One region of the Arthrobacter sp. NPDC056691 genome, then DNA from elsewhere that is predicted to be linked to it. Evidence: predicted binding sites of a transcription regulator. Region 1 holds the regulator's gene; each other region holds the start of a gene.
The links. The regulator HrcA, encoded in region 1, represses chaperone genes, less so after heat shock. The targets are predictions, from matches to a motif close to TTNGCACTCGNNNNNNNCGAGTGCNAA.
Positions count from the first base shown of each region.

Region 2: the regulator HrcA is predicted to act here: its motif matches at 2,440-2,466, upstream of groES (co-chaperone GroES).
Region 3: the regulator HrcA is predicted to act here: its motif matches at 2,285-2,311, upstream of groL (chaperonin GroEL).

Region 1 covers NZ_JBHTXX010000017.1:81,142-85,387, reverse strand. Annotated here, with positions in the region: gene dnaJ (molecular chaperone DnaJ) at 1-1,089, opposite strand, end outside; gene hrcA (heat-inducible transcriptional repressor HrcA) at 1,148-2,161, opposite strand; gene ACFRAU_RS14805 (DUF3097 domain-containing protein) at 2,375-3,229, shown strand; gene ACFRAU_RS14800 (DUF4870 domain-containing protein) at 3,364-3,783, shown strand; gene hemW (radical SAM family heme chaperone HemW) at 3,806-4,246, opposite strand, start outside.
Region 2 covers NZ_JBHTXX010000005.1:132,153-136,398, reverse strand. Annotated here, with positions in the region: gene ACFRAU_RS06715 (acyltransferase family protein) at 1-72, opposite strand, end outside; gene groL (chaperonin GroEL) at 293-1,903, opposite strand; gene groES (co-chaperone GroES) at 1,990-2,283, opposite strand; gene ACFRAU_RS06700 (hypothetical protein) at 2,501-2,917, opposite strand; gene ACFRAU_RS06695 (SAM-dependent methyltransferase) at 2,973-4,199, shown strand; gene ACFRAU_RS06690 (shikimate 5-dehydrogenase) at 4,213-4,246, opposite strand, start outside.
Region 3 covers NZ_JBHTXX010000015.1:65,371-69,616, reverse strand. Annotated here, with positions in the region: gene ACFRAU_RS13645 (RNase H family protein) at 1-374, opposite strand, end outside; gene groL (chaperonin GroEL) at 478-2,106, opposite strand; gene ACFRAU_RS13635 (ABC transporter substrate-binding protein) at 2,397-3,671, opposite strand; gene ACFRAU_RS13630 (cold-shock protein) at 3,671-3,874, opposite strand; gene ACFRAU_RS13625 (LytR C-terminal domain-containing protein) at 4,033-4,246, opposite strand, start outside.

The DNA.
Region 1 (4,246 bases):
AACGCCGCCGCTGGCCGCCAGCTTGCCCTCGGAGAACTGCTCGCCGCGGAGCTTGGCCAACTGCCGGAGCAGGTCTTCCTGGGCGGGGTCGAGCTTGGACGGCGTTTCCACCTGCAGGTGGACCCTGAGGTCACCGCGGCCATAGCCCCGCAGATGGGTAACTCCCAGGCCGCGGAGGGTGATGATCTCGCCGGACTGGGTGCCCGCCTTAACGTCGATCTCCTGCTTGCCGTCGAACGTTTCCAGGCTCAGTTCGGTGCCGAGGGCGGCGGCCGTCATGGGAATGTTCAAAGTCGCGTGGAGGTCGTCGCCCTCGCGGATGTAGGTGGAGTCGTTGTTGACCCGGATTTCCACATAAAGGTCGCCGGAGGGGCCGCCTGCGGGGCCCGCCTCGCCCTGCCCGGAGAGCTGGATCCGGGTTCCGGTGGCCACGCCGGCCGGCACCTTGATGGTCAGGGAGCGGCGGCTGCGGATACGGCCCTGGCCGCTGCACTCGTTGCAGGGGTCCTTGATGACCGTCCCGAAGCCCTCGCAGGAACCGCACGGCGCGGCGGTCATGACCTGGCCGAGGATGGAACGGACCGCCCGCTGCACCTGGCCGCTGCCGCCGCAGATATCGCAGCGTTCCGGGTGGCTACCCTCGCGGCAGCACGAGCCTTCACACGTGGGGCAGGTGACGGCTGTGTCCACTTCCAGCTTCTTGTTGACGCCGAAGACGGCATCGCGCAGGTCGATCCGGACGCTGATCAGCGCGTCCTGCCCACGGCGGACGCGGGACGCGGGCCCGGATGTTCCGCCCGCGCCGAAGAAGGTGTCAAAGATGTCCTGGAACGCGAAGCCCTGGCCGGCGTAGCCGCCGCCGAAGCCGTTGTCGGTGCCGTTCTCATTGCCGGTGGTGTCGTAGATCCTGCGCTTCTGCGGATCGGACAGCACCTCGTAGGCGTGGGTGACGGCCTTGAAGCGTTCGGCGGCGTCTTCCCCGGGGTTGACATCCGGGTGGAGGGAGCGGGCCAGCTTGCGGTAGGCCTTTTTGATCTCCTCGCCGGTGGCTTCAGCGGAGACTCCAAGAACGTCGTAGTGGCTGCTCAAAGTTCGTATCTCTTCCTGGTTGTACTGCCTGTGGTCAGAGGATGTCCGGGTCGTGCGGTCACGGGCCCAGAATCCTCGAAAGGTAGCGGGCCACCGCGCGCACGGCGGCCATGGTGGTGGGATAGTCCATCCGGGTGGGGCCAAGGATGCCCACCTTGGCGCTGGCGTCGGGGCCGTAGCCGGTGGCCACCACCGATGCCTCGGCCAGACCGTCGTAGGGGTTTTCCCGGCCGATGCTCACGGCCACGCCCCGCGGGTCCTGGGCCATGTCGCTCAGGAGCCGCAGCATCACCACCTGCTCCTCGAGGGCCTCCAGAACAGGTCCGATGCTGAGCGGAAAGTCCACGTTGGAGCGCGCGAGGTTGGCCGTTCCCGCGAGGACCATACGGTCTTCCCGGCTGTTGTGCGCCAGGCCCTCCAGCCCCTTGCCGAGGGCCATGGCAATGGGGCGCTCGGCGTGCGTGCAGCCGGCCACGACGGCGGCCAGGTGCTGGGGCAGGATGGCCACCGGCGTTCCGGCCACACCGGTCAGGAACCGGGTGCGGAGTGCGGCGAGCGTGTCGTCTGACAGGTCCTGTCCGGCGTCGACCACTCGCTGGTCAACCTTGCCGGAGTCGGCGATCAGCACGATCAGCACCTTCCGCGGCGCCAGCAGCACAAATTCAATGTGCCGCACCACGGCGCGGCTCAGGTGCGGGTACTGCACGACGGCGACCTGGTTGGTCAACTGGGACAGGAGCCGCGCCGTCCGGTCCAGGACGTCGTCAAGGTCCTCTGACCCCTCGAGGAGGGTCTGGATGGCGCGCTTCTCCGCCGGGGACAACGGCTTGACGGCTGAAATCTGGTCGACGAACAGACGGTAACCCTTGTCCGTCGGAATCCTGCCCGCGCTGGTGTGCGGGGCAGTGATAAGGCCCTCGTCCTCAAGGGCCGCCATGTCGTTGCGGATGGTGGCGCTGGATACGCCCAGATGGTGCCGTTCCACCAGGGCCTTGGAGCCGACAGGTTCGCGGGAATGGACATAGTCCTCCACGATGGCGCGCAGCACCTCAAGCTTCCGTGGTTCGCTCACAGTCCACCTCCTTTTGGCCTTGACCGCGCCGGGCGTTGATCCTGCCCGTAAACGCTGTGGTTAGCACTCGACATGCCTAAGTGCTAACAAGTCTAATATGAGTCGCCGCGTTGTTAGCATTGGTACCGCTCCGGGCGAAATTCCGGGCGCCTGTCCCCCGGCGGTATGCCCGCGGCCGGAGCGGCTCCCTCCTAGTGCAGAGCGGTGAACGAAATGCAGTACCAGACCTGGGGCCCGCAGGAGATCGCAGCGCCCGCCAAGAACAGCCTGCCTGAGGTTCCTGTGGAGCGCGGCATGGTGCTCGAGGACGTCCAGTCCGGCTGGGTGGGTGCGGTGACCCGGGTGGAGAAGTCCGGCGGCATGCACGTGGTGGCGCTTGAGGACCGCCGCGGAAAGTCCCGGTCCTTCAAGCTGGGTTTCGGATTCCTTTTGGAAGGTCAGCCGGTACGCCTGATGCCGCCGGCGCCCAAAGCGAAGCCCGCAGGGCCGGGCACGACCGGCCGGACGGCGTCGGGTTCGGTGCGGGTGGAAGGGCAGCGCGCACAGGTGGCCAAGGCCAGCCGGATCTGGGTCGAAGGCAAGCATGACGCCGAACTCGTGGAAAAAGTCTGGGGCGACGATCTCCGGGTGGAGGGCATCGTCGTCGAACCCCTGCACGGCATCGATGACCTGGCGGCGGCCGTTGCCTCGTTCCGCCCCGGACCCGGCCGCCGGCTGGGCGTCCTGGTGGACCACCTGGTTCCCGACTCCAAGGAGTCGAGGATCGCCGACGCCGTCATGTCGTCCCCCGGCGCCGCCGGGAACGTGCTGATCGTGGGCCACCCGTACGTCGACGTCTGGCAGGCGATCCGGCCGTCGGTGCTGGGCATTCCGCAGTGGCCGGTGGTGCCGCGCGGCACGGACTGGAAAACCGGCATCCTCGCCGCCTTCGGCTGGCCGCACGCGACCAAGGAGGACATCGGCCTCGGCTGGCAGAAACTCCTGGGCGCCGTGCGCACCTACGCTGACCTTGAGCCGGCCCTGCTGGGCCGGGTGGAAGAGGTCATCGATTTCCTAACAGTTCCATAGCTACTGCCCCGCGATTGGGCGTTGAGCCCGCGATTGCCCTGACGGCCCGGTATCCTTGGTAGGGCGTCACCGCACTGCGGCCCGGGCGCCGTATCAAAGCACTATCGCACCAACGCAAGCTAAAGGAAGACACCGTGGCAGAAGACGCTCGCGACCGCAGGGACACACAGTCCGGCCAGGACCTGCCCCAGTACCATGGCGTTCCGGCCAACGCGCTTCCGCTGACCGCCGGCGAGGACCGGCAGTGGGCCACGCTGGCTCACTTCGGCGGCATCCTCGGCTGTGTTCCGGCCCTGCTGATCTACCTCATCTTCCGCGACCGCGGCCCGTTCACCGCGCAGGAGTCCAAAGAGGCCCTCAACTTCACCCTGCCGCCGACGATTGCGGCCTTCGTGGCCAACCTGCTGGTGCTGCTTCCCGTCGTCGGCAATCTGTTCGCCGTCGTGGCCACGCTCATCTGGATTGCGCTGACCTGCTTCGCGGTGTCCGCGGGCGTCCACGTCAACAAGGGCCAGCCGCACCGGTACCAGTACAACCTCCGCTGGATCAAGTAGCCTGCAGCTCTTGTTTCGGCCGTTAGTCCGGCAGGATCCGGCGGACCACGGCGTCAGCCAGCAGGCGGCCCTTCAGCGTGAGCACCAGGCGTCCCCTGAAGGCCTCCTCGGGCACCACGAGGCCGTCGGCGATCAGCCCGGCCACGGCCTTCCTTCCTGATGGCGCAAGGGCATCGGTTTCGAGGCCTGAGGAAAGCCGGGCCTCCAGCATGACCTTTTCGACGACCCGGGTCCCGGCGTCGAGCGTCTCGCGTCCTGCCGCCGGCGAGACGCCTGAGCCGAGCCGGCCGGCATAGGCGGTGGGGTGCTTCACGTTCCACCAGCGCACCCCGCCCACATGCGAGTGGGCACCGGGTCCGATGCCCCACCAGTCGTCGCCGCGCCAGTAGGCGAGGTTGTGACGGCACGCCTGCTCGGGCATCGCGGACCAGTTGCTGACCTCGTACCAGTTCAGGCCGGCGTC
Region 2 (4,246 bases), on a different contig from region 1:
GCCCGGCTTGGCCTTCAGGCGGGCAGCCCTCGGCTCATGGCTCTCTTTTCCCGCCGGCTCCTCGCGCGGCATGCTTTTCAGCGGGTCCGTCGATCTCGCTTCTGGCACAGATAACCCCTCAAACGGCAACACAAAGTACCCATGTTACCGTTTCGTGACATTCCAGACGAATCCAACGCACGGGGTGTGACCGGCGTCTCAGCTGGGAAAACGCTTCTGGAAGCGCAAAAGGAGGCCCGGCCAGCAGCAGCTGGACGGGCCTCCTTGTGACACCGCGAGGGCGGGCTGCAGCCTAGTGGCTGTGGCCTGCGTGCTCGTCTTCCTCGGCGGGCTTTTCAGCCACGAGGGTTTCGGTGGTGAGCACCAGCGCGGCGATGGAAGCCGCGTTGCGCAGGGCGGCACGGGTGACCTTGACGGGGTCAATGACGCCCGCCGCGATCAGGTCCTCGTATTCGCCGGACTTGGCGTTGAAGCCGTGGTTGTTGTCCTGCTCGGCAACCCGGGCGGCTACGACGTAGCCGTCGTGGCCGGCGTTCTGGGCGATCCAGCGCAGCGGCTGGACCAGTGCACGGCGGACGATGCCGACGGCAGCAGCCGCGTCGCCTTCGAGTGCCGTGACAGCCGGGTCCTCATCGAGTGCCTTCAGCGCGTGGATCAGGGCGGAACCGCCACCGGCCACGATGCCTTCTTCGAGGGCGGCGCGGGTGGAGGACACTGCATCTTCGATGCGGTGCTTCTTTTCCTTCAGCTCAACCTCGGTGGCTGCGCCGACCTTGATCACGCCGATGCCGCCGGCCAGCTTGGCCAGGCGTTCCTGCAGCTTTTCCTTGTCCCAGTCGGAGTCGGTGCGGGTCAGCTCGGCGCGCAGCTGGGCAACACGTGCCGATACGTCCTCGGCCGAACCTGCGCCGTCGACGATGGTGGTGTTGTCCTTGGTCACCGTGATGCGGCGGGCGGTACCCAGCACCTCGAGGCCCACGGAGTCCAGGCTCAGGCCCAGTTCCGGGGACACAACCTGGGCGCCGGTCAGCGTCGCGATGTCCTGCAGCATGGCCTTGCGGCGGTCGCCGAAGCCCGGAGCCTTGACGGCAACCACGTTCAGGGTGCCGCGGATGCGGTTGACGATCAGCGTGGACAGGGCCTCGCCGTCGACGTCCTCGGCGATGATGAACAGCGGCTTGGAGCTCTGCAGCGCCTTCTCCAGCAGCGGCAGGAATTCCTGCACCGAGGAGATCTTGCCCTGGTTGATCAGGATGAGGGCGTCCTCGAGGACGGCTTCCTGGCGCTCGGTGTCGGTGATGAAGTACGGGGACAGGTAGCCCTTGTCGAACTGCATGCCCTCGGTCAGAGCCAACTCGGTCTGCGTGGTGGAGGATTCCTCGATGGTGATCACACCATCCTTGCCCACCTTGCCGAATGCCTCGGCGAGCAGCTCGCCCACCTCGTCGCTCTGGGCGGAGATGGCGGCAACGTTGGCCACCTGGCTGCCCTCGACGGGACGGGCGTTCTCCAGCAGGCGGGCTGCGATGGCCTCGACAGAGACCTCGATGCCGCGCTTGATCTGGCCCGGGGCGGCGCCGGCAGCAACGTTGCGCAGGCCTTCCTTGACCAGTGCCTGGGCGAGCACGGTTGCGGTGGTGGTACCGTCACCGGCGACGTCGTTCGTCTTGGTGGCGACTTCCTTGGCCAGCTGGGCGCCAAGGTTCTCGTACGGGTCGTCGAGCTCGACTTCCCGGGCGATGGTCACGCCGTCGTTGGTGATGGTGGGTGCGCCCCACTTCTTGTCCAGCACGACGTTGCGGCCGCGGGGACCAAGCGTCACCTTGACCGTGTTGGCGAGCTTGTCAATGCCGGCTTCGAGCGACCGGCGGGCAGCGTCGTTGAACGCAAGCTGCTTTGCCATGGTTTGTCCTTTCAAGACAGAACCCCGTGCAGCCGCCCGGTCGGAATGAATTCAGACGCGGACAGCGGCACGGGGGTCCAAGAGAGTTACTTTACGACGATCGCCAGAACGTCGCGGGCGGAGAGCACGAGGTACTCGGTGCCGCCGGTCTTGACTTCGGTTCCGCCGTACTTGGAGTAGATGACGACGTCGCCAACAGCTACGTCGACCGGTACGCGGTTGCCGTCTTCGAAGCGACCGGGGCCTACTGCAACAACTTCGCCTTCCTGCGGCTTCTCCTGGGCGGAGTCCGGGATTACCAGGCCGGAAGCCGTGGTCTGCTCGGCTTCGAGCGGGCGGACAACAATACGATCCTCAAGAGGCTTAATAGAGACCGACACTCGGACCTCTCCTTTTCGTCAAAATTCATGGACAGTAAAAACTGTTGCGCCGTGGCGGCAGACCGTCGTCGCGGTGCCGGCAGCAGCCAGGCTGGCAGCTCTTCGTGTGTTAGCACCCTCCTAGGGAGAGTGCTAATGATGACTCTATGTAAGGGGTTAGCACTCGGTCAAGGTGAGTGCCAGAATTTCATCCGCCGTAACCCGCGCGGACCTTCGTTCAGCGCCCGGCGAGGTCGTCGAACCCCAGGTCCTCGCCGCCGTCGGCGTCCTCGTCCCCCGCCTTCCGCTGTTCGCGGACAAGCACGACGGCGGCCGCCGCCGCGGCCACTGCCGAGACGATGAGCACCACAACGCCGCCAACACGCGCGCCCAGGTAGAGGTCCCGGATCTGCCGGGCCTCCTCGGTGGCGTCGCTGATGTTCTTGCCGCCCACCGAGTAGACGGTGGCATTGAAGGAGTCCAGCAGGAAGATGATCACCAGCAGGACCAGGCAGACGACCGCGACCACCGCTCCGACGATCAGCGCCGGGCGTGCGCACCGGACCAGGCGGCTATGCTGCGCCGGACCAGGGCTGGTGCTTTCGGGCTGGCCGGAGTCGGACTGACCTGAGCTGGGCGTTTCGCTGGATTCCATTCAGACCACCCTATCGGGAAGAGTTTGGGGCGGCCGCTCCACTAGGCTTGATCCCATGTCTGAAGCACCGCAGGACCAGATCGCCCCGCTCCTCACAGAAGAAGGATGGGAGCTGCTGGCCTCGCTCGGACCCTACCGCGAGGATGATTCTTTCACCCTCAGCTCAAGCCTCCGCAAGGCCGGCCACTCCCCCGAACTCGTGTCCGCCGTCCTGACGCAGTCGCGGCTCCGGACCAGGGCAGAGGCCAAGTTCGGCGAATTTGCCCGGCAGATGCTCTTCACCCAGGCCGGCCTGGAGCAGGCCACCCGGCTCAACGTGGCGGCCCGGCACGCCCAGCGCTTTGCCCAGGCGGGCGTCCGCCACGTTGCCGACCTGGGCTGCGGCCTCGGCGCGGACGCCATGGCCCTCGCGTCGCTGGACATCGCCGTGACCGCCGTGGAAGTGGACGAGACCACCGCCGCCTGCGCCACGATCAACCTCATTCCCTTTCCGCACGCCAGGGTGGTCCATTCGGATGCGACGTCCGTGGCGCTGGAGGACGGGGCCGGCGTCTGGCTGGACCCTGCCCGGCGCACCACCACCACGTCCGGCACCAAGCGGATCTGGGACCCCGAGGCGTTCTCTCCCCCGCTGTCCTTCGTGGAGTCGCTGGCTGCCGCGGGGCGCGCCGTCGGCGTCAAAATGGGGCCGGGCATGCCGCACGAGTCGGTGCCCGCCGGCTGCGAGGCCCAATGGGTCTCGGTGGGCGGCGACGTCACGGAAGTCACGCTGTGGTTCAACGCCGTGGCCCGTCCCGGGATCCGCCGGGCGGCCTTGGTGATCGGGCCGGAGGGCGCGGCGGAACTCACCAGCGGGGAGGAGTTCGACGCCGGACCGGTGGCCGCCGTGGGCCCGGTGGAAGGTTTCCTGTACGAGCCGGACGGCGCCGTCATCCGGGCCGGGCTCGTGGCCGATCTGGCCCTCGACCTGGGCGGCCACCTCGTGGACGAGCACATCGCCTACATATGTGCCCCGGAGCTGCTGGACACTCCGTTTGCGAGGGCTTACCGGGTAGTGGAGGTCATGCCCTACAACGTCAAGGCCCTCAAAGCCTGGGTCCGGGAAAACGGCATCGGCGTGCTGGACATCAAGAAGCGCGGCACGTCCGTCACCCCGGAGGAGCTGCGCAAGCAGCTGCTCCCCGGGGGCAAGGGCGCAGGCAAGGCGGGCAAGAAGACAGCCACCCTGGTCCTCACCCGGATCGGGGAAGAAAGAGTGGCTGTCTCCGTGGAGCCCGTGTAACTGGCCCGTGTAACTACTGGGCCCGCACGAACGCCTCGGCGTCCCGG
Region 3 (4,246 bases), on a different contig from region 1:
TCGTGCCCGGCGTGCCCCTTGACCCATTCGAAGCGGTACTTGCGCCCGGCGAGCTCCCGGTCGATGTCCTTGAGGATGTCCACGTTCAGCACGGGCTTGCCGTCCGCCTTGCGCCACCCCTTGCGCTTCCAGCCGGGCATCCACTTCGTCACCGAATTGATCACGTACTGGCTGTCGCAGAGTATGTGCAGGTCCTCGTCGGGGAGGTGCGCGGTGGAGCGGAAGAGGTCCAGCACGGCCATCAGCTCACCCTGGTTGTTGGTGCCGTGCGGCCAGCCGCCGGCCCGCCAGCAGTCGTCGTTCACGTACCAGGCCCATCCTGCGGGACCCGGGTTTCCCAATGCCGAACCGTCGGCTGCTGCAGTAATCGTCACCGAACCATCCTGCCAGACTGCAAGGACAAACATGCGCAGACAAAAGTGCGGCCCCCTCCGTGGAGGGGGCCGCACTCATTAGCCAGCTTGGAGCAGCGGGAGGCTAGAAGCCGCCCATGCCGCCCATGTCGTCGCCGCCGCCGACGGCCGGAGCGCTCTTCTCCGGCTTGTCAGCCACAACGGCTTCGGTGGTGAGGAACAGGCCGGCAATGGAAGCCGCGTTCTGCAGGGCAGAGCGGGTTACCTTGACGGGGTCGTTCACGCCGGCAGCCAGCAGGTCGACGTACTCGCCGGTTGCAGCGTTCAGGCCGTGGCCGGCGGGCAGGCCGCGGACCTTGTCCACCACGACGCCGGGCTCAAGGCCGGCGTTGAAGGCGATCTGCTTCAGCGGGGCGTCAATGGCAACGCGGACGATGTTCGCACCGGTTGCTTCGTCGCCTTGGAGCTGCAGGTTGGCGAATGCCTTGGCGCCGGCCTGGATCAGGGCCACGCCACCACCGGCAACGATGCCTTCTTCGACGGCAGCCTTTGCGTTGCGGACAGCGTCCTCAATGCGGTGCTTGCGCTCCTTGAGCTCAACCTCCGTTGCGGCACCGGCCTTGATGACTGCAACGCCGCCGGCCAGCTTGGCCAGGCGTTCCTGCAGCTTCTCGCGGTCGTAGTCCGAGTCGGAGTTTTCGATCTCGGCGCGGATCTGGGAAACGCGGCCGGCGATCTGGTCGGCGTCGCCTGCACCTTCGACGATGGTGGTCTCGTCCTTGGTCACGACAACCTTGCGTGCCTTGCCCAGGAGGTCGAGGCCGGCGGTCTCAAGCTTGAGGCCGACTTCCTCGGCGATGACCTGGCCACCGGTGAGGATGGCGATGTCGGCCAGCTGCGCCTTGCGGCGGTCACCGAAGCCCGGAGCCTTGACGGCGACGGACTTGAAGGTGCCGCGGATCTTGTTGACGATCAGGGTGGCCAGGGCCTCGCCCTCGATGTCTTCGGCGATGATCAGCAGCGGCTTGTTGGACTGCATGACCTTCTCGAGGACAGCAACCAGTTCCTTGACGTTGGAGATCTTGGAGTTGACGATCAGGATGTACGGGTCCTCAAGGACCGTTTCCTGGCGCTCGGTGTCCGTGACGAAGTAAGCGGAGATGTAGCCCTTGTCGAAGCGCATGCCTTCGGTGAGCTCCAGCTCGAGGCCGAAGGTGTTGGACTCCTCGACCGTGATGACGCCTTCCTTGCCCACCTTGTCCAGGGCTTCGGCGATCAGGGCGCCGATTTCGTCGTCACCGGCGGAGATGGAAGCCGTGGCCGCGATCTCTTCCTTGGTTTCGATTTCCTTGGCGGAGGCCAGGAGCTCGGTGGTGACGGCTTCAACGGCCTTCTCGATGCCGCGCTTGAGGGACAGCGGGTCAGCGCCGGCCGCGACGTTGCGCAGGCCTTCCTTGACCAGTGCCTGGGCCAGGACAGTAGCCGTGGTGGTGCCGTCGCCAGCGACGTCATCCGTCTTCTTGGCAACTTCCTTGACCAGCTCGGCGCCGATCTTCTCGTAGGGATCGTCCAGCTCGATCTCCTTGGCGATGGAGACACCATCGTTGGTGATCGTGGGGGCGCCCCACTTCTTTTCGAGGACGACGTTGCGGCCACGCGGGCCGAGGGTGACCTTGACGGCGTCGGCGAGGATGTTCAGGCCCCGCTCAAGACCGCGGCGTGCCTCTTCATCAAATGCAATGATCTTGGCCATAACGGCAGTAGTCCTTTCGGGACAGTCGTTAAGAAGGAACCTCGCTGCGGTGCCCGCGACGGACGATCCTTTCCGCGGGCCTCTGTACGCCCGACAGTCCGGATCTCACCCCAACCAGGTGTTTCTTTCGCTCCTTGCGCCGCCGCCGGGGTGGTGCCGGCCGGAACCGGACGACCCTTTAGCAGTCGGCACGCTGGAGTGCTAATCAATAATTAGCACTCCCCCGGGGAGAGTGCAAGCAGATGTGCTTGTTTTATCCCGCAATCGGGCGGAGTATTCGCTGCCAGCGATCAGCCGGCAGACCTTCCGGCGGCCTCGCTGCCCGTGAGCTTGGCTTTATTGTCGGCTCCATAGGTGAACACCATGTACTTCGCGACGGTGACGTCGCCGTTCGCATCGAAGCGGACTGGCCCCGACTCACCGTCGTAGTCAATGGCCTTGCCGTCCCGGATCGCGGCGAGGCAGTCCTTGTACGTCGAGCAGACGGCCGGCTGGCCAGACCGGGAAGCGGACGCCCGGCTTCCGGCAGTGCCGCCGGAGACGGCGCTGAGCGTACCGGCAATGGAGGCACCGGCGTCGTCCTCCGCCACAGCGGCGGCCAGGGCCGCGAGGTTCACGGCATCATAGGTCTCGGCCGCGAACGTTGTGTCCTTGAGTTTCGCGTCGATGGCCACGAGTTCGGCCTGGAAGTGCGCTGAAGGAAAGACGCCGGGCACCAGGGCGCGCGTTCCTTCCAGCGATCTCGACCCGAGGGCTGAGCCGTACTGCCTGAAGGCACCGTCGGCGAGGATGAGCTTGTTGCCCGGCACTCCTGCATTGGTGAGCTCGGCGATGGCTCCCTGCGCACCGTCGCGGGCAATGACGACGACGGCGTCCGGCGCTGCGTCGCGGACGCCGCCAGCGGACTTCTGCGCCTCGCCCGCCTTGAAGCCGGAAACGGTGACGGGGTCCAGCCCGCCGGCTTTGGCGGCAGCGGAAACGGCGGCAGACACGTCCTGGCCGTAGTTGCCGTCCTCGTAGAGCACCGCGAGGCTCTTGACCCCGGCGTCCCTGGCGAGCTTCACCAGGACGGGAGCCTGCGCAATGTCCGCCGCGGCCGTGCGGAAGTAGTAGCCGCCGCTCTTGTAGCTGCTGAGTTCCGCGGCGGTGTTTGCGGGAGAGATGAGAGTGATCCTGGCCTTGGACAGCACGTCGATAGCGGCCGGGGCGTGGCTGGAATCGGTGGGACCGATCACCACGTCCGCCTTGGCGTCGGCGAGTTCCCGGGCCTGCGCGGCAGTGTCGGCGCCGGTGGACTCGGGGAGCAGCTCGACTGGCCTGCCTTTGTGCCCTCCCGCCGCGTTGATCTCCTGGACAGCGAGCTTAGCGGCGGCCAGCTGGGCGGCGTTCAGGAAGGCCTGGGGTCCGGTGTTGTCCAGGATCAGACCGATCCGCAGCGTTCCGTCGCCGCTGGCTTCAACCGGAGCTGTCCGGGCGTTGTCTCCCGATCCCGAGCAGGCACCCAGCGTCATCACGACGGCGGTGCCCCAGACAGCAGTACACCGGAGACCTGTGCGGAGTGCCACTAGACGGGCCGGACCTTTTCTGCCTGCGGACCCTTTTCGCCTTCGCCCACTTCCAGCTCCACGCGCTGGCCCTCGTCGAGCGCCCGGAACCCGTCGGTCTGGATGGCCGACCAGTGCACAAAGACGTCATCGCCCGAACCGTCAACGGTGATGAAGCCGTAGCCCTTTTCCGCGTTGAACCACTTCACGGTGCCCAATGCCATGATCCCCACACTTTCAGGTTGCTTGCGTAAGGCCCACGTCGGTGTGTGCCATGAATTACGCCTCGAAGCCTGCCTTCACTCTATCCAGTCAGGCCCTGAGAGGCGCAGGCCAGCGGACCGGAGCGGAGGCAATAGTTATTCAGGCGTAACCGGAAAGGCTACTGGTAGCCAGGGCCCAGCACCACCGCAACGGGCGTGGGGAAGTCCTTGCTCTCCACCAGCGTGGGGATGTCCAGCAGTGCACTGAGTGCCTCGGCGTTGGCCCGGTGGGCGGCGTCCGAGTAGAAGATCACGGACTGCTGCTGGGGAGCGCCCTGCCAGTTGGCCACCTCACCGAGCACCCAGCCGTCGGACTGGACCGTGGCGCCCACC